DNA from 3 places in the Pseudomonas bijieensis genome. Region 2 is predicted to be linked to each of the others. Evidence: predicted binding sites of a transcription regulator. Region 2 holds the regulator's gene; each other region holds the start of a gene.
The links. Region 2 encodes sigma-54, which starts transcription at its own class of promoters, with help from an activator protein. Its sites were predicted from a motif close to ANTGGCATNNANNTTGCTNT; they were not measured.
Positions count from the first base shown of each region.

Region 1 (7,089 bases), 1.3 Mb from region 2:
CACGGTGGGGCTTCGATGCACGTTCTTAGGTTCATTTCATAGAAATGGCCTAAGTCATACGATGTCTTATGTTGTGATCAATGTGTCACATGATGTAACATTTCTCAAGAAATATGGCTATAAGCCATCATTTAATTTTTTCATTAAATGTCTCTATCTCAAGTATTTCAGAAGATATTTGGCCTATGGCGTCGTGAGCGCAATGGGCAAAAAAGCGAGGAGGTCGCTCCATCAAGTTTGAAGGCGAGCAGGGAATTTAGCTTGTACGTTTGTGATGTTGTACGACGTCTTGCTCGAGGTTTATATCAGCGGCGATGGAGTCTGGACACAGGCCCTTTACCTGGCGTTACGCGGGGCAGGGAAATGCACACATAGCAGGGCTGCTGGACCAGCATCCCGTGAGGATCCACCGATGAACTGGCTCAATGACGCAAAATTATCAACCAAACTGATCACCTCGTTTTTCCTCTGCGCCCTGATCACGCTCGCCGTGGGCATGCTTGGCGTCAGTGGGGTTTCCGCACTGTCGACACGTTTGCAGGGGGTGTTCAACAACAACCTGGTCTCGGTTGCCAATACGTCGCAGACCAAGACCAAGGCGGTCGGCCAGACGCGCGACATGTACCGACTGTATGTCGCTACCGCCGGCAATGCTCCGCAGAGCATGAAGGATGAGTTTCTCGCTTCGATGAAAGCCAATCAGTTGGCCAGCGAAAAGGCTTTCGCCGATTACCGCAAAGGCAACCTGGCTGAAGACGAGCGCATCGCTGGCGACCAGATGGCCCGGGATTGGCCGGTCTACCAGGCCATGGTGCAGCAGTACGTGGCGATGATGGCGGCTGGCGACCTGGAGAACGGTCGCACCCTGTTGCTGGGTGACCTGCAGAAGACTTATCGCAAGGTGATGGACCAGTTGACCATCATGATCGACTCCAATGACCGTCAGATCAGCGAAGACGCCAAGGCCGCCACGCAGCAGGAGGCGACGGCCAAGACCGTGCTGTACAGCGGCATTGTCGTGGCGTTTATCGCCGCGCTGCTGTTGGGCATGTTTATCAGTCGCCTGATCAGTCGACCGATTGCCGTGGCGGTCGATTGCGCACAACGCATCGCCCAGGGCGATCTCACTCAGCACATCACCAGCAACAGTCGCGATGAGGCCGGCCAGTTGCTCAAGGCCTTGGGCGATATGCAGACGAGTTTGAAGGCCACCATCCAGCAGATTGCCAACGCTTCGGACCAATTGGCGTCTGCCGCCGAGGAGCTGACGGCGGTCACCGATGATGGCAGTCGTGCCTTGATCCGGCAGAATGACGAAATCCAGCAGGCCGCTACCGCCGTGACCGAAATGACTTCAGCGGTCGAGGAGGTGGCCCGCAACGCGGTCTCCACTTCACAGGCTTCGCAATCGACCAGCACGCAGGCCGGCGAGGGACGTGATCAGGCCCGTAGCGCGGTGCAGGCGATCGACACTGCGACCCAGGAAATCACCTCGTCCACCGGGCTGGTCAGGGATCTTGCCGTGCAGGTTCGCGATATCGGCAAAGTGCTGGATGTGATCCGCGGGATCGCTGAACAAACCAACCTGTTGGCGCTCAATGCGGCCATCGAGGCCGCTCGCGCCGGGGAGCAGGGCCGCGGTTTTGCCGTGGTGGCCGATGAGGTTCGTGCCCTGGCGGCACGTACCCAGGCGTCAACCGGTGAAATCGAGAGCATGATCCACGCGGTTCAGGACCGTGCCGACAGCGCGGTCGATGCCATGGGCAAGAGCCAGGCGCTGGTGACCGAGACCCAGAGCCTGGCCCGGGCCACGGGCGAGGCGCTGGAGCAGATCGCCGACGGCATCTCGCAGATCAATGACCGTAACCTGGTGATTGCCACGGCTTCCGAGGAGCAGGCCCATGTGGCCCGGGAGGTTGATCGCAACCTGGTGAATATCCAGGATCTCTCGACCCAGACCGCCGCTGGGGCGAACCAGACCAACGCTTCGAGTCAGGAGCTGTCCAACCTGGCCCTGTCATTCAATACACTGGTTGGCCGTTTCCGTCTCTGACCCGTCGGGCTGAATACGCCTGGGCTACCGGGCGTATGTCGCCGGCGTGCGGTTTATTCCTGGGCCGGAGCCAGTCGCGCTTCCAACTCCGCGACCTTGGCCTCCAGGCTTTCGAGCCGCGCCCGGGTCCGGGCCAGCACGACCATCTGGCTGTCGAATTCTTCCCGGCTCACCAGGTCCAGTTTGCTGAACCCGCTTTGCAGCAGAGCCTTGAACTGGCTTTCGATTTCGCTCTTGGGCAGCGGCGTGTCACCACTCAAGATGCGGGAGGCATGGCCGCTCAGGGCGTCGAGGAGGTCTTTGGGCGCAAGCATGGGCAGGTGTCCTGGAAACAATGGCGGGCAGTGTACCACGCAGTGTCTATAGTCAATTTGCAAGCAAGGATGCACGCTTTTCGCGCACGAGGCCGGGCATCGTCGCACTGTTGTTGTGCGTATCGCTGCGGTTCGTGGGGCGGAGCAAGCGGGCACGGTGGGTAAGAGACTGAAATCAGAGGGTTTGGGTACAGATGGCAAGGTTTCTGCTTAGAGGCTGATGACCCATGCACTGATGCAGTCGCTGTGACGAATGCAGTGCAGCAGGCGGAACGGGGAGTTTCGTCAGGATCGGTTAACTGGCACCTGTCGGGCAACTTGGGCCGACGATGCGTTACAAAGCCAGGCACTGCGCTTAGACTTGAGTCGGGTTTGTTTTCCTGGGGCAAGTCCACCAATTCGGGAGAAAGTTTCATGAAGCTAGTCACTGCCATCATCAAGCCGTTCAAGTTGGACGACGTGCGCGAGTCGTTGTCCGAGATCGGCGTGCAGGGCATTACCGTTACTGAGGTCAAAGGCTTCGGTCGGCAGAAAGGTCACACCGAGCTGTATCGCGGCGCGGAATACGTGGTCGATTTCCTGCCCAAGGTGAAGATTGATGTCGCCATTGACGACAAGGATCTTGACCGGGTGATCGAGGCAATCACCAAGGCCGCCAACACCGGCAAGATCGGTGACGGGAAGATCTTTGTGGTCAATCTGGAACAGGCTATCCGCATCCGTACCGGCGAAACCGATACCGACGCCATCTAAGCCGCCAAACCCAACGCCCCAGGAGAAAACAATATGACTCTGCGTAAATTCGCAGGGCTAGGAGCCCTGTTGTCCTTCGCAATGCCAGGCCTGGCCATGGCAGAAGAAGCGGCAGCCCCAGTCCTGAACTCCGGCGACACCGCTTGGATGCTCACGGCCACGATTCTTGTACTGTTCATGACCATTCCCGGCCTGGCACTGTTCTACGGTGGCATGGTCCGGTCGAAAAACCTTCTTTCCGTGATGATGCAGTGCTTTGCCATTACCGGTCTGATCAGCGTCCTGTGGGTCATCTATGGCTACAGCATCGCGTTCGACACCACCGGCATGGAGCAGGGCGTCGTCAACTTCAACTCCTTTGTCGGCGGCCTGGGCAAAGCGTTCCTGGCAGGCGTCACCCCGTCCAGCCTGACCGGCCCGGCGGCGCTGTTCCCTGAAGCAGTGTTCATTACCTTCCAGATGACTTTCGCCATCATCACTCCAGCGCTGATCGTCGGTGCGTTTGCCGAGCGGATGAAGTTCTCCGCCATGCTGGTTTTCATGGGCGTATGGTTCACCCTGGTGTATGCACCGATCGCCCACATGGTCTGGTCCGGTAACGGCGGCCTGCTGTGGGACTGGGGCGTGCTGGACTTCGCTGGCGGCACCGTGGTGCACATCAACGCCGGTATCGCCGGCCTGGTGGCGTGCCTGGTACTGGGCAAGCGCAAAGGCTTCCCGACCACGCCGATGGCGCCGCATAACCTGGGCTATACCCTGATGGGCGCGGCGATGCTGTGGGTTGGCTGGTTCGGCTTCAACGCCGGTTCCGCAGTTGCTGCCAACGGCACCGCCGGCATGGCGATGCTGGTGACCCAGATCGCTACCGCCGCGGCGGCGCTGGGCTGGATGTTTGCCGAGTGGATCACCCACGGCAAGCCAAGCGCACTGGGCATCGCCTCGGGCGTGGTGGCCGGCCTGGTTGCAATCACCCCGGCTGCCGGCACCGTGGGCCCGATGGGCGCCCTGGTCATCGGCTTGGCGGCGGGCGTGGTGTGCTTCTTCTGCGCCACCACCCTCAAGCGCAAACTCGGCTACGACGACTCCCTGGACGCCTTCGGCGTGCACGGCATCGGCGGTATCCTCGGCGCGATCCTGACCGGTGTGTTCGCGGCACCGGCACTGGGTGGCTTCGGCACCGTGACCGATATCGGTGCGCAAGTGTGGATTCAATTCAAGGGCGTGGCTTTCACCGTGGTCTACACCGCGATCGTCACCTTCATCATTCTCAAGGTGCTGGACGCCGTCATGGGTCTGCGTGTCTCCGAGGAAGAAGAGGCCGTGGGCCTGGACCTGGCCCAACACAACGAACGTGGCTACAACCTGTAAGCACACGCAATAAAAAATGCCCGGTTCGCCGGGCATTTTTTTGTCTGGAATTTGTCACTGCTCACAGGACGCGGCGGTTTTCCCGACGCCTTTTGTTGTGGATGCGACATGGGGTTTTGTACCGCCAAAGGCTTACACCGAAGCAAGAATATTAGGCCCTTTGTTTTTTCCCAGAGCGCGCTAGAATGCGCGCCGAACGTGCGGAGATCTGTATGTGGCAACAGACGCTGATAACCCTGCGGGCAAGGCCCCGGGGCTTTCATCTGGTGACGGACGAATTGCTTGCCGGCCTGCCTGAACTCCAGGCGTGTCGTGTCGGTCTGTTGCATCTGTGGCTGCAGCATACCTCGGCTTCGTTGACCATCAACGAGAACGCCGATTCGGCGGTACGTCGAGACTTCGAACGATTTTTCAATCGGCTGATCCCACAAGGAACCGCCGACTATGAGCACAACGACGAAGGCCTGGACGACCTCCCGGCGCACTTCAAGGCCAGTGTGCTCGGTTGCCAGCTCAGCCTGCCGGTCACGGCAGGACGGTTGGCATTGGGTACCTGGCAAGGTGTTTATCTGGGCGAGCACCGTGATCACGGCGGTGCTCGTAAAGTCCTCGCCACCTTGTACGGTGAAGGGGCATAACCGCTGATTGCCGGCGGATGTTGAATTTTTTCTGGCAGCCTTCGAACAGATGGCGAAGCTGGGCTATAACTAATCTGCTTTTCGCAAGTCATGAGGTAGAACATGAGCGACGATGATCTGGAAAACGACGACCTCGAAGTGGGCGACGAAGACGAGACCGAAGAAGGCCTTGAAGCGGCGGCTGAAGACGTAGCCGACGATGATGGGGCCGATGTTCCGGTTCCTACCGCCAAAGGCAAGGCCAAGGCCGCGGTGTCGGTCGACGAGTTGCCGAGCGTAGAGGCCAAGAACAAGGAGCGTGATGCGCTCGCCAAGGCCATGGAGGAATTCCTGGCCAGGGGCGGTAAGGTGCAGGAAGTGGAGGCCAACGTGGTCGCTGATCCGCCCAAGAAGCCGGACAACAAGTACGGCAGCCGCCCTATCTGAGCTTCTGCTTCTTGCTTGCTGAAAAAGCCCGCCGTCGCTGCGGGCTTTTTCATGGGCCAGATAAAGTCTCGGACCTGTGGGAGCGAGCCTGCTCGCGATAGCGGTGGGTCTGCTGGTATTGATGTTGGATGTGCCGCCGCCATCGCGAGCAGGCTCGCTCCCGCAAAGGGGTGTTGGCGGCTACAGAGCAGTGGGTTCAGGGTTGGCTATGCCAACCTGCCAGCAACCCCGGCAGTTCGGTCAGGCTGCGAATCTCCGCATCTGGCGCATGGTCGGCCTCCCAGGCCTTGCCCGTCGGGTTGAACCACACCGCGCGCAGGCCGGCCTGTTGGGCGCCGGCGATGTCATCGCCCGGGTGATCGCCAATGTGTACGGCGGTCTGCGCCGTGGCACCGCCGCGTTGCAGGGCTTCGTGGAACAGCCGGGCGTCAGGCTTGGCGATGCCGATGTCTTCGGCGCACAAGGCGAACTTGAAATAGTCCGCCAGCCCCAGGCGCCGCACGTCGGCATTGCCATTGGTGACCACGCCAAGGGCGAAATGATTGGCCAGGATCTCCAGGGTGGGCTGCACCTCGGGGAAAACCTCCAGTTGATGACGGGCATGCAGGAACGTCTCGAATGCCTCGTCCGCCAGCTCAGACGCTTGCCACTGATCGTAGCCGGCCTCTTGCAGTGCGCGGAACAGCACCCGTCGGCGCAATGCGCTGATGCGATGCTTCAGGCCGGGCTCTTCGCGCAAGACTTGCTCGCGAATCGAAAAAAGATGCTCCACCGGCACGCCGCCCAGGTTCGGTGCGTTGTCGGTCAGCCATTGGCGGAGTACGGCTTCGGCGCTGGCGATCACCGGGGCGGTATCCCACAGGGTGTCGTCCAGGTCGAAAGTGATGAGCTCGATGGTCATGATTCGTCGCCCTTGATGCGTTTGGCCCTGGGGTGGGCACTGTCATAGACCGTCGCCAGGTGCTGGAAGTCCAGATGGGTATAGATCTGTGTGGTCTTGATGTCCGAGTGGCCGAGCAACTCCTGGACGGCGCGCAGGTCCTGGGACGATTCCAAAAGATGGCTGGCGAAGGAGTGCCTGAGCATGTGTGGGTGCAGGTTCTGTCCCAGCTCGCGTTCACCGGCGGCCTTGACCCGCAACTGAATCGCCCGCGGGCCCAGGCGCCGCCCTTGTTGGCTGACGAAGACCGCGTCGTCGGCGGGGTTGGTCAGCGCCCGCAGCGCCAGCCACTGCTCCAGGGCTTCGCGGGCCTTGCGGCCGACGGGCAGCAGGCGTGTCTTGCTGCCCTTGCCGAGCACCTGGACCATGCCATCGGCCAGGTCCAGTTGATCCAGGTTAAGCCCCGTCAGTTCCGAAAGCCGCAGGCCGGAAGAATAGAACAGCTCGAGAATCGCCTGGTCGCGTCGTGCCAGGAAGTCATCCTCGACGGCGCCTTCAAGCAATTGCAGGGCGCGGTCGGTATCGAGGGTCTTGGGCAGCCGGCGTTCGCCCTTGGGCGGCGCCAGGCCGGTGGCCGGGTCGTGATCGCACAAGCCT
Region 1 covers NZ_CP048810.1:4,433,170-4,440,258, forward strand. Annotated here, with positions in the region: partial or broken gene GN234_RS30390 (MCP four helix bundle domain-containing protein) at 413-1,147, shown strand; partial or broken gene GN234_RS30395 (methyl-accepting chemotaxis protein) at 1,499-2,053, shown strand; gene GN234_RS19320 (accessory factor UbiK family protein) at 2,107-2,367, opposite strand; gene glnK (P-II family nitrogen regulator) at 2,782-3,120, shown strand; gene GN234_RS19330 (ammonium transporter) at 3,154-4,488, shown strand; gene GN234_RS19335 (secondary thiamine-phosphate synthase enzyme YjbQ) at 4,701-5,126, shown strand; gene sutA (transcriptional regulator SutA) at 5,229-5,552, shown strand; gene GN234_RS19345 (HAD family hydrolase) at 5,749-6,453, opposite strand; gene xerC (tyrosine recombinase XerC) at 6,450-7,089, opposite strand, start outside.
Region 1: the regulator sigma-54 is predicted to act here: its motif matches at 2,561-2,580, upstream of glnK (P-II family nitrogen regulator).

Region 2 (7,089 bases):
TTGTCCATCCGGCCGAAGCCAGCCACGGGGACATGGGCATGATCACCCGGGACGACATCATCCTGGCCCTGTCCAACTCCGGCTCCACCAATGAGATCATCACCCTGCTGCCGCTGATCAAGCGCCTGGGCATCCAGTTGATCAGCATCACCGGCAACCCGGACTCGCCGCTGGCCAAGGCCGCCGAAGTGAATCTCAATGTCCATGTCGAACACGAAGCCTGCCCGTTGAACCTGGCACCGACCTCCTCCACTACCGCCGCCCTGGTCATGGGCGATGCCCTGGCCGTGGCGCTGCTGGAAGCCCGGGGCTTCACCGCCGAAGACTTCGCTTTCTCCCATCCCGGTGGCGCCCTTGGCCGTCGCCTGCTGCTGAAAGTCGAAAACGTGATGCACGCCGGCGAGGAGTTGCCGCAGGTGCTGCGCGGCACGCTGCTCAAGGACGCGCTCATGGAGATGACCCGCAAGGGACTGGGCATGACCGTTATCCTGGAGGCCGACGGCAAGCTCGCCGGGATCTTTACCGACGGCGACCTGCGCCGCACCCTGGACCGCACCATCGACATCCACAGCGCGACCATCGAGCAAGTCATGACGCCCCACGGCAAGACCGCCCGCGCCGAGATGCTCGCCGCCGAGGCCCTGAAAATCATGGAAGACCACAAGATCAGCGCCCTGGTGGTCGTCGACGACGAAGACCGTCCGGTGGGCGCCCTGAACATGCACGATCTGCTGCGTGCCGGAGTCATGTAAATGAACACAGACCTGTTGCAACGCGGCAAAGCCATCAAGCTGGCGGTTTTCGATGTGGACGGCGTACTGACCGACGGACGCCTGTACTTCCTCGAAGACGGCAGCGAGTTCAAGACGTTCAACACCCTCGACGGCCAAGGCATCAAGATGTTGATGGCCGCTGGCGTGCAGACCGCTATCATCAGCGGCCGCAAGACCCCGGTGGTCGAGCGACGCGCGAAGAACCTCGGTATCCCGCATCTTTACCAGGGGCGCGAAGACAAACTGGTGGTGCTGGACGAGCTTCTGGGGCAACTCAACCTAAGCTATGAACAGGTGGCCTACCTCGGTGACGACCTGCCAGACCTGCCGGTGATTCGCCGGGTCGGCCTGGGCATGGCGGTCGCCAACGCGGCCAGCTTCGTACGCGAGCATGCCCACGGCGTCACCACGGCGCGCGGCGGCGAAGGTGCGGCCCGCGAATTCTGTGAACTGATCCTGCGCGCCCAGGGCCGCCTCGAAGCGGCCAACGCCGCGTACCTGTGAGCCATTTATGCTGAGCAAGAAGATTCGCACCATTGTGGTGTTCGGCTGTATCGCAGCGATTTTTGCGGCGGTGGGCTATTGGAACATCAGCCCCGAACAGTTTCTCGACCAGCCTGCGGCCCAGGTCGAGGAAAAGATCGACTGGTACGCGACCAACACGCACACCCTGCAGTACCTGCCCGATGGCAAGGTGCAGTACGAGATGACCTCGGACAAGGTCGACCACGTGAAGGCCACCGATATTACCCTGGTGACCAAGCCGGACCTGAACATGTTCCGCGGCACCGAGTTTCCGTGGCATGTGCAGAGCGAGCACGCCGAAGTCAACTCCGGCGGCACCGAAGTGGAACTGATCGACTCGGTACGCGTCGCCCGAACCGACGAGAAAAACCGTACGACCATCATCACCAGCACACGCATGACCGTGTTCCCACAGCAAGAATATGCGCAGACCGAGCAACCCGTTAGAATCGACGGCGCCGGGGGTGTATCGACCGGCACGGGAATGAAAGCGTATTTGAAGGAAAGCAGGATACACCTGCTATCGAACGTAAGAGGACAGTATGAAGCTCGCTAAAACCCTCCCTATTTTGCTCAGTCTGGGCGCAGCACTGGGAAGCGCGAGCGCCTGGGCTCTTCCCGACGACCGCAACCAACCTATCCGTATCCAGGCCGACGATGCCCAGCTCGACGACAAGAATGGCGTCGCCACCTATAAAGGCGACGTGATCATCACCCAGGGCTCGATGAAGGTTACCGGCAATACCGTGACCATCACCCGCACCCAGTCCGGCGATATCGACGTAGTGACCTCGGTGGGCAACCTGGCCTATTTCGAACAGCTGCAAACCGCGGGCGACGCCAAGCCTGTGCAGGGCTACGGGGTAACCATCCAGTACCACGCCTCCCAGGATCGCGTCGTGCTGATCGACCGCGCCAAGGTGGTCGACAAGGACAACAACGTGACCCAAGGCGAGAAGATCGTCTACGACACCAACAAGAAACTCGCCAGCGCCGGTCGCGCCACCGGCAGCAAGGTGACCGAGTCGCGTCCGCGGATCGATATGGTGATCCAGCCGAAAAAGAAAACCGAACAGAAGGCCCAGTAATGGCAACTCTGAAAGCTCAGCACCTGGCCAAGAGCTACAAGAGCCGCCAAGTCGTGCGTGATGTCAGCCTGTCCATCGACAGCGGCCAGATCGTCGGCCTGCTCGGCCCCAACGGCGCAGGCAAGACCACCTGCTTCTACATGATCGTCGGCCTGGTCCAGGCCGATCAGGGCCGCGTGCTGATCGACGACCTGGATGTCAGCCACCAGCCGATGCACGGCCGGGCGAAGGCCGGTATCGGCTACTTGCCGCAAGAAGCGTCGATCTTCCGCAAACTGTCGGTTGCCGACAACATCATGGCGATCCTCGAGACCCGCAAGGAACTCGACAAGGCCGGCCGTCGCCAAGAGCTGGAAAGCCTGTTGCAGGAGTTCCACATCAGCCACATTCGCGACAACCTGGGCATGAGCCTGTCCGGTGGCGAACGGCGTCGCGTGGAAATCGCCCGCGCCCTGGCCACCGCGCCGAAGTTCATACTGCTCGACGAACCGTTCGCCGGCGTGGACCCGATCTCGGTGGGCGACATCAAGCAGATCATCCATCACCTCAAGGCCAAGGGAATCGGCGTGCTGATCACCGACCACAACGTGCGCGAGACGTTGGATATCTGCGAAACCGCCTACATTGTCAATGACGGCCAGCTGATCGCCGAAGGCGATTCCGCAGCCATCCTGGCCAATGACCTGGTCAAGGAAGTATATCTGGGCCACGAGTTCCGCCTGTAAGCACAAGTGTCTGGCGAATCGCTCGAGCGTCGTTTAATTTTATTATGGCGACGCTCTAGGCAAACACTTCAGTTTCAGGCATATAATTTGCTTAAGTTTGGCGCCTCGGCGCCCTGTAGTGGATGGCGCATGTGCGCCGGCGAATAAGGTGTTAAGCCCCTGCCATGAAACCATCGCTAGTCTTGAGAATGGGCCAGCAGCTGACGATGACACCGCAGCTGCAACAGGCCATCCGCCTGCTCCAATTGTCGACCCTGGACCTGCAACAGGAAATCCAGGAGGCCCTGGAGTCCAATCCGATGCTCGAACGCCAGGAAGAAGGCGACGACTTCGACAACACCGATCCGCTGGCCGACAACGTCGAGCAGAAGACCAACACCGAAATCCCGGAACCGTCCTACCAGGAAGCCGCCCCGACGGTGGATAACCTCGAGGATGGCGAATGGAACGAACGCATCCCCAACGAACTACCCGTGGACACGGCCTGGGAAGACGTCTACCAGACCAGCGCCAGCAACCTGCCGAGCAGCGATGACGACGAGTGGGACTTCACCACCCGCACCTCGGCCGGCGAGAGCCTGCAAAGCCACCTGCTGTGGCAACTGAACCTGGCGCCGATGTCCGACACCGATCGCCTGATCGCCGTGACCCTGATCGATTGCATCAACAACCAGGGCTACCTGGACGAGACCCTCGAGGAAATCCTCGAAGCCTTCGACCCCGAGCTCGACATCGAGCTGGACGAGATCGAAGCTGTCCTGCATCGCATCCAGCAGTTCGAGCCAGCCGGCATCGGCGCCCGCAACCTGGGCGAGTGCCTGTTGCTGCAACTGCGCCAGTTGTCCGCCAAGACACCCTGGCTGACCGAAGCCAAGCGACTGGTCACCGATTACATCGACCTGCTGGGTGGCCGCGACTACAGCCAACTGATGCGTCGCATGAAGCTCAAGGAAGATGAGCTGCGCCAGGTCATCGAACTGGTGCAGAGCCTCAACCCACGCCCCGGCTCGCAGATCGAATCCACCGAACCCGAATACGTGGTCCCCGACGTGATCGTGCGCAAGCACAACGATCGCTGGCTGGTGGAGCTCAACCAGGAGTCGGTGCCCAAGCTGCGGGTCAACGCCCAGTACGCCGGATTCGTGAAACGCGCCGACACCAGCGCCGACAACACCTTCATGCGCAACCAGTTGCAGGAAGCGCGCTGGTTCATCAAGAGCCTGCAAAGCCGCAACGAAACCCTGATGAAAGTGGCCACCCAGATCGTCGAGCATCAGCGCGGCTTCCTGGAGTATGGCGACGAAGCGATGAAACCGCTGGTCCTGCATGACATTGCCGAGGCAGTGGGCATGCACGAGTCGACGATTTCCCGGGTAACCACCCAGAAATTCATGCATACCCCTCGGGGCATCTATGAATTGAAATACTTTTTCTCCAGCCACGTCAGCACCTCCGAAGGCGGCGAATGCTCGTCCACGGCCATCCGCGCGATCATCAAAAAACTGGTGGCCGCGGAAAATCAGAAAAAGCCGTTGAGTGACAGCAAGATCGCTGGTTTACTGGAGGCACAAGGCATTCAGGTGGCCCGCCGCACCGTCGCCAAATACCGCGAATCCCTCGGGATCGCGCCTTCGAGCGAACGCAAGCGGTTGATGTAACGGGCCACGCCACAGCGTTCCAGTGGCAGGCATTTCTGCCTGCCGCTTTATGCACTGGCAACGAAGGAGAAGCTGTATGCAAGTCAACATCAGTGGACACCAACTGGAAGTGACCGAACCCCTGCGCACCTACATCGGCGAAAAACTCGACCGATTGGAGAGGCATTTCGACAAGATCACCAACGTGCAGGTCACGATGAACGTCGAGAAGCTGCTGCAGAAAATCGAAGCCACGCTGCATATCCCCGGCGGAGAAGTGGTTGCCAACGCAGAGCACACAGACATGTATGCCGCGATTGACCTGCTGACCGACAAGCTGGATCGCCAACTCAAAAAGCATAAGGAAAAGACCCAGAGCCTCCTCCAGGGCGCAACCGGTCGTTAACCCCCCCAATCCATGATCCGACTAGAATCCATCCTGACCCCCGGCCGTTCCCTGGTGAACGCGCCGGGTGGCAGTAAAAAGAAAGCCCTCGAACAAATTGCCAACCTGATCCACCGCGAAGTGCCGGATCTGGAAATGCAGGACGTCTTCGAGGCCCTGGTTGCCCGTGAAAAACTCGGTTCCACCGGTTTTGGCAACGGTATCGCCATTCCCCACTGCCGCCTCAAGGGTTGTGCCGCACCGATCAGCGCACTGCTGCACCTTGAAGCCGCCATAGATTTCGACGCCATCGACGGCGCCCCGGTCGACCTGCTGTTTGTATTGCTGGTACCGGAAGCGGCGACCGATGCGCACCTCGAGCTGCTGCGCCAGATTGCCAGCATGCTGGACCGCAAGGAAGTGCGCGAAAAACTGCGCAGCGCACCGAGTAACGAAGCTTTGTACCAGGTGGTCCTGGACGAGCAGAACGGTCATTAAAAATGCGCATGATCATCGTCAGTGGCCGCTCCGGCTCCGGTAAAAGCACTGCCCTCAATGTGCTTGAGGACAGCGGCTACTATTGCATCGACAACCTGCCCGCCGGCCTGCTGCCGGAACTGGCCGAGCGCGCCCTGATCCACACCGAGCTGGCGCAGCCGCTGGTGGCGGTGTCCATCGATGCGCGCAACCTGCCAAGCCACCTGTCGCGTTTTCCTGAACTGCTCGAGGAAGTGCGCAGCCGGCATATCCAGTGCGACGTGCTGTACCTGGATGCCGATGAAGAGACACTGCTCAAGCGCTTTTCCGAAACCCGTCGGCGCCATCCGCTGAGCAATGCCAACCGCTCCCTGGCCGAAGCCATCGAGGATGAAAGCCAGCTGTTGGGGCCAATCGCCGACCTGGCGGACCTGAAGGTCAACACCACGCACCTGAACCTGTATCAGTTGCGCGACACGATCAAGCTGCGCCTGCTCAACCAGCCGGAGCCGGGCACGGCGTTCCTGGTGGAGTCGTTCGGCTTCAAGCGTGGCATGCCAGTAGACGCCGACCTGGTATTCGATGTGCGCTGCCTGCCCAACCCTTATTGGAAACCGGAATTGCGCGAGCAGTCCGGGCTCGACCAGCCGGTGATCGACTACCTGGCCGCACAGCCGGATGTCGAGGAAATGTACCAGGACATCTCCAGCTACCTGCTCAAATGGCTGCCCCGCTTTGCCGCGAGCAACCGGGCCTATGTCACGATCGCCATCGGTTGCACCGGCGGCCATCACCGCTCCGTCTACCTGACCGAACGCCTGGGTCAACTCCTGCAACAATCCCTGAAGAATGTCCAGGTTCGCCACCGCGACCTCAGCTAAAGGATTCACATCGCGATGCCTGCTCGGGAAATTGAAATCATCAACAAGCTGGGTTTGCATGCCCGAGCGTCGGCCAAGTTCGTCGGGGTTGCCGGCCAGTTCCAGGACACCACCATCAGGGTTGGCCGCACACCCCGAGACGGCGGTCGACGGTAAAAGCATTATGGCGATGATGATGCTCGCCGCCGGCAAGGGCACCAAGATCCACCTGAGCACTGAAGGGGAACAAGCGCAAGAAGCGATGGATGCCCTGGTGGACTTGATCAACAGGTACTTCGACGAAGGCGAGTAACCGACCCAAGCTCAGGGCGAGCTTGTTGTGTGGACAGAGCTAGCCTTTGTGGCGAGGGAGCTTGCTCCCGCTCGGCTGCGAAGCAGTCGTAAACCTCTGTTTCGCCGTGTCGCTGTGATAAAAACATGGGGCCGCTTCGCAGCCCAGCGGGAGCAAGCTCCCTCGCCACAAAAGCCCCCTTGTCATGAAAGCGCCCTTGCCACAAAAAGCTCACTCCCCCCGCAGACCTGCATCACGCCAACGCCGTATCCAGCACCATCATCAAACAAAACCCCACCAACAGCCCCAGGCTTGCCAGTTTCTCGT
Region 2 covers NZ_CP048810.1:3,103,731-3,110,819, forward strand. Annotated here, with positions in the region: gene GN234_RS13630 (KpsF/GutQ family sugar-phosphate isomerase) at 1-752, shown strand, start outside; gene GN234_RS13635 (KdsC family phosphatase) at 753-1,277, shown strand; gene lptC (LPS export ABC transporter periplasmic protein LptC) at 1,285-1,854, shown strand; gene lptA (lipopolysaccharide transport periplasmic protein LptA) at 1,841-2,386, shown strand; gene lptB (LPS export ABC transporter ATP-binding protein) at 2,386-3,111, shown strand; gene GN234_RS13655 (RNA polymerase factor sigma-54) at 3,276-4,769, shown strand; gene hpf (ribosome hibernation-promoting factor, HPF/YfiA family) at 4,846-5,154, shown strand; gene ptsN (PTS IIA-like nitrogen regulatory protein PtsN) at 5,167-5,631, shown strand; gene rapZ (RNase adapter RapZ) at 5,634-6,491, shown strand; partial or broken gene GN234_RS13675 (HPr family phosphocarrier protein) at 6,507-6,783, shown strand; gene GN234_RS13680 (ZIP family metal transporter) at 7,016-7,089, opposite strand, start outside.

Region 3 (7,089 bases), 660 kb from region 2:
TGGTGTTCAGGCTCGTCCGACAGGCAGTAAACGGTTTCCTTGGGCGAAGACAGGATGCCGCCACCATAGATACGCCGGCCCTGCGGGGTCTCCACCAGGCCGAACTCGATGGTCATCCAATACAGGCGCGCCAGATAGACGCGTTCTTCCTTGGAGGCCTGTAGGCCGAGTTTGCCGTAGGTGTGGGTGAATTCGGCAAACCAGGGGTTGGTCAACAGCGGACAGTGGCCGAAAATCTCGTGGAAAATGTCAGGTTCTTGCAGGTAGTCCAGTTCTTCGCGGGTACGAATAAAGGTCGCTACCGGAAACTGCTTGCTGGCGAGCAGTTCGAAGAAGGTCTGGAAGGGGATCAAGGCCGGCACCCGGGCGACTTGCCAACCCGTGGTCTCGCCCAGCACCTTGTTGATTTCGCCCAGTTGCGGGATACGGTCGTGGGGCAGGCCAAGCTTGTCGATGCCGTCCAGGTATTCCTGGCACGCGCGGCCTTCGATGACTTTCAGCTGGCGGGTGATCAGCGTGTTCCACACCGCATGTTCTTCGGCGGGGTAGTGGATAAAACCTTGCGCATCGGGCTCGCGGGCCACGTACTGCGTCTGCTTCATGCTGCTCTCCTGCTGATTTCCCTCAGGGGGGAAGGCTGTTTGTTTTTATGTCCAGCGATGCATTAGAGATAACTCGAAGCAGGGATGTGTGCAGCAGGCAGACGAAGGGATGGATTGCGATAAAGGCATGAATTCGTAAAGTTTTCGTTACGTATTGGGCGGTACTCCAGTGTTGTCGAGATTTTCAGCTGGGAAATGGCCTACAGCTGTCACATAATCTTGACGTTTATTTGCGCTGCCATGCAGAAAACCTTGTGGCGAGGAAGCTTGCTTGCGCTGGCTGCGCAGCAACCTCCTCCCCATGCTTGCATACACATCGATATCGGGCCTTTTCATGCGCATCAAAGTCCATTGCCAAAACCGCATCGGCATCCTGCGAGACATCCTCAACCTGCTGGTGGAGTACGGCATCAACGTTGCCCGGGGCGAGGTCGGGGGTGAGCATGGCAACGCGATCTACCTGCATTGCCCGAACCTGATCAACATTCAGTTCCAGGCGCTACGTCCGAAATTCGAAGGCATCGCCGGGGTATTTGGCGTCAAGCGCGTAGGATTAATGCCTAGCGAGCGTCGGCACATGGAGCTCAATGCCCTGCTCGGTGCCTTGGAGTTTCCGGTGCTGTCCATCGACATGGGCGGTTCCATCGTCGCGGCCAACCGGGCGGCGGCGCAGTTGCTCGGGGTGCGGGTGGATGAGGTGCCCGGGATTCCACTGTCCCGCTACGCCGAGGATTTCGATTTGCCTGAACTGGTGCGCGCCAACCAGTCGCGGATCAACGGGCTGCGGGTCAAGGTCAAGGGCGATGTGTTCCTGGCCGACATCGCCCCGTTGCAATCGGAGCACGACGACAGCGAGGCCATGGCCGGCGCGGTACTGACGTTGCACCGGGCCGACCGGGTCGGCGAGCGAATCTATAACGTGCGCAAACAGGAGCTGCGTGGCTTCGACAGTATTTTCCAGAGTTCCAAGGTGATGGCGGCGGTAGTGCGTGAGGCCCGGCGTATGGCACCGCTGGACGCGCCGCTGTTGATAGAAGGCGAAACCGGCACCGGTAAGGAATTGCTGGCACGCGCCTGTCACCTGGCCAGTCCGCGCGGGCAATCGCCATTGATGGCGCTCAACTGTGCCGGGTTGCCGGAGTCCATGGCCGAGACCGAACTGTTCGGCTACGGCCCCGGTGCTTTCGAAGGTGCCCGGGCCGAAGGCAAGCTTGGCCTGCTGGAACTGACTGCCGGGGGAACGTTGTTCCTCGATGGCGTCGGGGAGATGAGCCCGCGCCTGCAAGTGAAACTGCTGCGCTTTCTGCAGGACGGTTGCTTCCGTCGCGTAGGCAGCGATGAAGAGGTGTACCTGGACGTCCGGGTGATCTGCGCTACCCAGGTGGACTTGTCCGAACTCTGTGCCCGGGGAGAATTCCGTCAGGACTTGTACCACCGCTTGAACGTCCTTTCCTTGCACATCCCGCCGCTGCGCGAATGCCTCGATGGCCTTGCGCCGCTGGTGGAGCATTTCCTCGACCAGGCCAGCCGCCAGATCGGCTGTGCGCTGCCCAGGCTGGCGCCGGCGGCGATGGAGCGTCTGAGTCACTACCACTGGCCGGGCAACGTCCGGCAGTTGGAAAACGTGTTGTTCCAGGCCGTTTCCCTGTGCGACGGCGGGACGGTGAAAGCCGAGCATATTCGCCTGCCGGACTATGGTGTGCGCCAACCCCTTGGCGATTTTTCCCTCGAGGGCGGATTGGACGAGATCGTTGGGCGTTTTGAGAAAGCGGTGCTGGAACGTCTTTACTCCGAACATCCCAGCAGTCGGCAATTGGGCAAGCGGCTGGGGGTTTCCCACACCACCATCGCCAATAAGTTGCGGGAGTATGAGGTCGGTAAAAGCGAGTCATAGCTGCTTGCTCTCGGTGCCCATGCGGGCCTCATCGCGAGCAGGCTCGCTCCCACAAGGTTACTGATTGCTCACAAATCTCAGGAGCACTGGAGGTCCAATGTGGGAGCGAGCCTGCTCGCGATGACGGCAGTGGCCATTACCCAAGGACAAGCATTGCCTCCAACCGGCACAACACCGCCGGTTTTTCGTCTTCGACACATTTCAAAAATCCCTTCCACAACCCTGAACCCCTTGTTTGCCGGGGCGCGAGGCGCCAGAAAAAAGTTGGTCTGCAAATTGCTTAAGGCTGTGCAACACAGCAGTGGGCGGCAAACGTCCGGCATGCAGAGGAACGACAGTGGACAAGTACCTTTATGTGGCAATGACCGGCGCCAGCCAGAACGCACTGGCGCAACGGGCCCATGCCAACAACCTGGCGAACATCTCCACCAATGGTTTTCAGAAAGACCTGGAGCAGGCTCGCTCGATGCCGGTGTTTGGCGACAGCTTTCCGGCGCGGGCCTTTGCCCTGTCCGAACGGCCTGCCACGGACTTCACCCCGGGGGCGCTGGTGGAAACCGGTCGTGACCTCGACGTCGCGGTCAGCGGCCCAGGCTGGATGGCCGTGCAGAACCCTGACGGCGGCGAAAGCTACGTGCGCACAGGAAGCCTCAACGTCGACGCCCTGGGCGTGCTGCGGGCCGGCAACGGCATGCCAGTGATGGGCAACGGCGGTCCGATCGCCGTGCCGCCCGAGCAGAAAATCGAAATCGGCCAGGACGGCACCATCAGCATCCGTGCCATGGGCGAAGGCCCGCGGGTGATGGCTGAAGTGGACCGCATCAAGCTGGTCAACCCGGATCTCAAGAACATGACCAAGGGCCTGGACGGTTCGATCCGTACCAAGGACGGCCAGCCGGCGCCCATCGATGCCAACGTGCAGTTGGTGTCGGGTTTCCAGGAGGCGAGCAACGTCAATGCCGTGGATGAAATGACCTCGGTGCTGGCCCTGGCCAAGCAGTTTGAGCTTCACGTCAAGATGATGAACACCGCCAAAGAAGGCGACGAGGCCATGGCTCGGGTCTTGCAGATCTAACCATTAATTAAAGCGTCGCGCCGAAAAACAGGCGTACGAGGAGAATCGAATGCTTCCGGCTCTATGGGTTGCCAAAACAGGTCTGTCCGCCCAGGACACCAACCTGACGACCATTTCCAACAACCTGGCGAACGTCTCGACCACGGGTTTCAAACGTGATCGCGCCGAGTTCCAGGACCTGCTGTATCAGGTAAAACGCCAGCCTGGTGCCCAGTCGACCCAGGACAGCGAATTGCCGTCGGGCCTGCAAGTGGGTACCGGTGTACGCATCGTCGGCACCCAGAAAAACTTCAACGCCGGCAGCCTGCAAACCACCGAGCAGCCGCTGGACATGGCCATCGACGGTCGCGGTTTCTTCCAGATCCTGCAGCCGGACGGCACCACGTCCTACACCCGTGACGGTACGTTCCACCTCGACTCCAATGGCCAGATCGTCAACGCCAGCGGTTTCGCCCTGGAGCCGGCCATCATCATCCCGAACGATGCCCAGACCTTTACCGTGGGCCGTGACGGCACCGTATCCATCACCGTGGCGGGCAACCCGGCCGCCCAGGTGATCGGCAACCTGCAGACCGCCGACTTCATCAACCCGGCCGGCCTGCAAGCGGTGGGCAACAACCTGTTCCTGGAAACCGCCGCAAGTGGCGCGCCGCAAGTCGGCACCCCGGGCCTGAACGGTTTCGGCACCACGCTGCAGAACACCCTGGAAACATCCAACGTGAGCACCGTCGAGGAGATGGTCAACATGATCACCACCCAGCGTGCCTACGAGATGAACTCCAAGGTGATTTCCACCGCCGACCAGATGCTCTCGTTCGTTACGCAGAACCTGTAATCGCGTCGCAACGTCCGTCATTACGTAGACAGGGCGACCCCAGGGTCGCCTGCAACACCAAGAGGTAGGGTCATGAAACGCTTCGCATCTGTTCTGGCACTGAGTGGGATCACCGCACTCGCGGGCTGTGTCGCACCGACACCCAGGCCCAATGACCCGTATTACGCCCCGGTGTTGCCGCGTACGCCGTTGCCGGCTGCGGCCAACAATGGCTCGATCTACCAGGCCGGTTTCGAACAGAACCTGTACAGCGACCGCAAGGCCTTCCGGGTCGGTGACATTATCACCATCACCCTGAACGAGCGGACCCAGGCCAGCAAGAACGCCAACTCGCAGATCGACAAGACCAGCGAGACCAGCGTCGGCCTGACCTCGCTGTTCGGCTCCAGCCTGACCACCAACAACCCGATCGGGAGCAATGACCTGAGCCTCAACGCCGGGTACAACTCTGATCGGGCCACCAAGGGCGATAGCAAGTCCGGCCAGAGCAACAGCCTGACCGGTTCGATCACCGTGACCGTTGCCGATGTGCTGCCCAACGGCATCATCGTCGTGCGCGGCGAGAAGTGGCTGACCCTCAACACCGGTGACGAGCTAGTGCGCATCGCCGGCATGGTTCGCGCCGATGATATCGCCACCGACAACACCGTTTCCTCGACCCGCGTAGCCGATGCCCGTATCACTTACTCAGGTACCGGTGCCTTTGCCGATGCGAGTCAGCCGGGTTGGTTCGACCGTTTCTTCCTTAGCCCGAAGTTCCCTTTCTAGGTGGCCCAGTTGAATCTTAAGCAGCTGTTGATCGGAGCCCTGCTGATGTCGGCGGCCTTTACCGCTCAGGCCGAGCGCTTGAAGGACATCGCCAGCATTTCCGGCGTGCGTTCCAACCAGTTGATCGGCTACGGCCTGGTCGTGGGCCTGAACGGCACCGGCGACCAGACCACCCAGACCCCGTTCACCCTGCAGACCTTCAACAACATGTTGTCGCAGTTCGGCATCAAGGTGCCGGCCGGTTCCGGCAACGTACAGCTGAAGAACGTCGCGGCGGTGTCGATCAGTGCCGATCTGCCGGCGTTCGCCAAGCCTGGCCAGCAGGTGGATATCACCGTCTCGTCCATCGGTAACTCCAAGAGCCTGCGCGGCGGCACCTTGCTGCTGACGCCACTCAAGGGTATCGACGGCAACGTCTACGCCATCGCCCAGGGCAACCTGGTGGTGGGTGGTTTCGATGCCGAGGGGCGCGATGGTTCGAAGATCACCGTCAACGTTCCGTCGGCGGGTCGAATCCCTGGTGGTGCGATGGTAGAGCGTTCGGTGCCGAGCGGTTTCAACCAGGGCAACAGCCTGACGCTGAACCTCAACCGTTCCGACTTCACCACCGCCAAGCGCATCGTCGACAAGATCAACGACATGCTTGGCCCGGGCGTGGCCCAGGCCATTGACGGTGGCTCGATCCGCGTCACTGCGCCGCTGGATCCGAGCCAGCGAGTCGACTACCTGTCGATCCTGGAAAACCTTGAGGTCGATCCGGGCCAGGCGGTGGCGAAAGTCATCATCAATTCGCGCACCGGCACCATCGTGATCGGCCAGAACGTCAAGGTATCTCCGGCCGCCGTGACCCACGGCAGCCTGACGGTGACCATCACCGAAGACCCGATCGTCAGCCAGCCGGGGCCGCTGTCCAACGGCCAGACCGCCGTGGTCCCGCGTTCGCGGGTCAATGCCGAACAGGAAGCCAAGCCGATGTTCAAGTTCGGCCCGGGCACCACCCTGGATGAAATCGTCCGGGCGGTGAACCAGGTCGGCGCGGCGCCGGGCGACTTGATGGCGATCCTCGAAGTCTTGAAGCAGGCCGGCGCGTTGCAAGCCGACCTGATCGTGATTTGAGGGGCGAGCCATGGATATGCGCAAGGGCGCTTTGATCAGCGGGGATTCGGGTTCCTACTCGGACCTGAACCGCTTGAACCAGCTCAAGGTTGGCGACAAGAACAGCGACGGCAACCTGCGTAAAGTGGCGCAGGAATTCGAGTCGCTGTTTCTCGGCGAAATGCTCAAGTCCATGCGTTCGGCCACCGAGGCCTTGGGCAAGGACAACCCCATGAATACGCCCGAGGCCAAGCAATACCAGGAAATGTACGACCAGCAATTGGCCGTTTCCATGTCCCGCGAGGGCGGCGGTATCGGCCTGGCCGATGTGCTGCTGCGCCAGATGTCCAAGAACAAACCGCTGGCGCCCGGTGAGGCGGCCACGTTGTCGGCTGCCAAGCAACAAGAGGCGCTGGACAAGGTCGCCAAGGCACCGGTGCCGACACCGGTGGCTGCCGGGACCCTGCCTACTGACGGTCCATTGTCGCGTACCAGCGGCCAACGTCCATTGTGGGCGTCGCGGGCCGTGAGTGCGCCGCAAGGGGCCGAGGGTGTCCACCGCAACGACATGGAATTGCTCAACCAGCGCCGCCTCGCCTTGCCGCCGAAACTGGCTGACCGTCTGCTCGCCGGCCTGGTGCCTTCGGCGTCGGCCAATACCGATGTGCCCGCACAGAACCTGCTGCCGGATCGCACCATCGCCGCCGTCAAGCCGGCCACCGGCGAACTGGCCAATGGCGACTGGCTGGCCGCGCTCAAGGCTGCCGAGCCCAAAGGCGACATGCAGGTCTATGGTCGTGCCGTGGCCCAGCCACCGCTG
Region 3 covers NZ_CP048810.1:2,442,784-2,449,872, reverse strand. Annotated here, with positions in the region: gene phhA (phenylalanine 4-monooxygenase) at 1-602, opposite strand, end outside; gene GN234_RS10570 (hypothetical protein) at 750-938, opposite strand; gene GN234_RS10565 (sigma-54-dependent transcriptional regulator) at 937-2,496, shown strand; gene GN234_RS10560 (flagellar basal body rod protein FlgF) at 2,834-3,571, shown strand; gene flgG (flagellar basal-body rod protein FlgG) at 3,621-4,406, shown strand; gene flgH (flagellar basal body L-ring protein FlgH) at 4,479-5,174, shown strand; gene GN234_RS10545 (flagellar basal body P-ring protein FlgI) at 5,220-6,290, shown strand; gene flgJ (flagellar assembly peptidoglycan hydrolase FlgJ) at 6,301-7,089, shown strand, end outside.
Region 3: the regulator sigma-54 is predicted to act here: its motif matches at 2,760-2,779, upstream of GN234_RS10560 (flagellar basal body rod protein FlgF).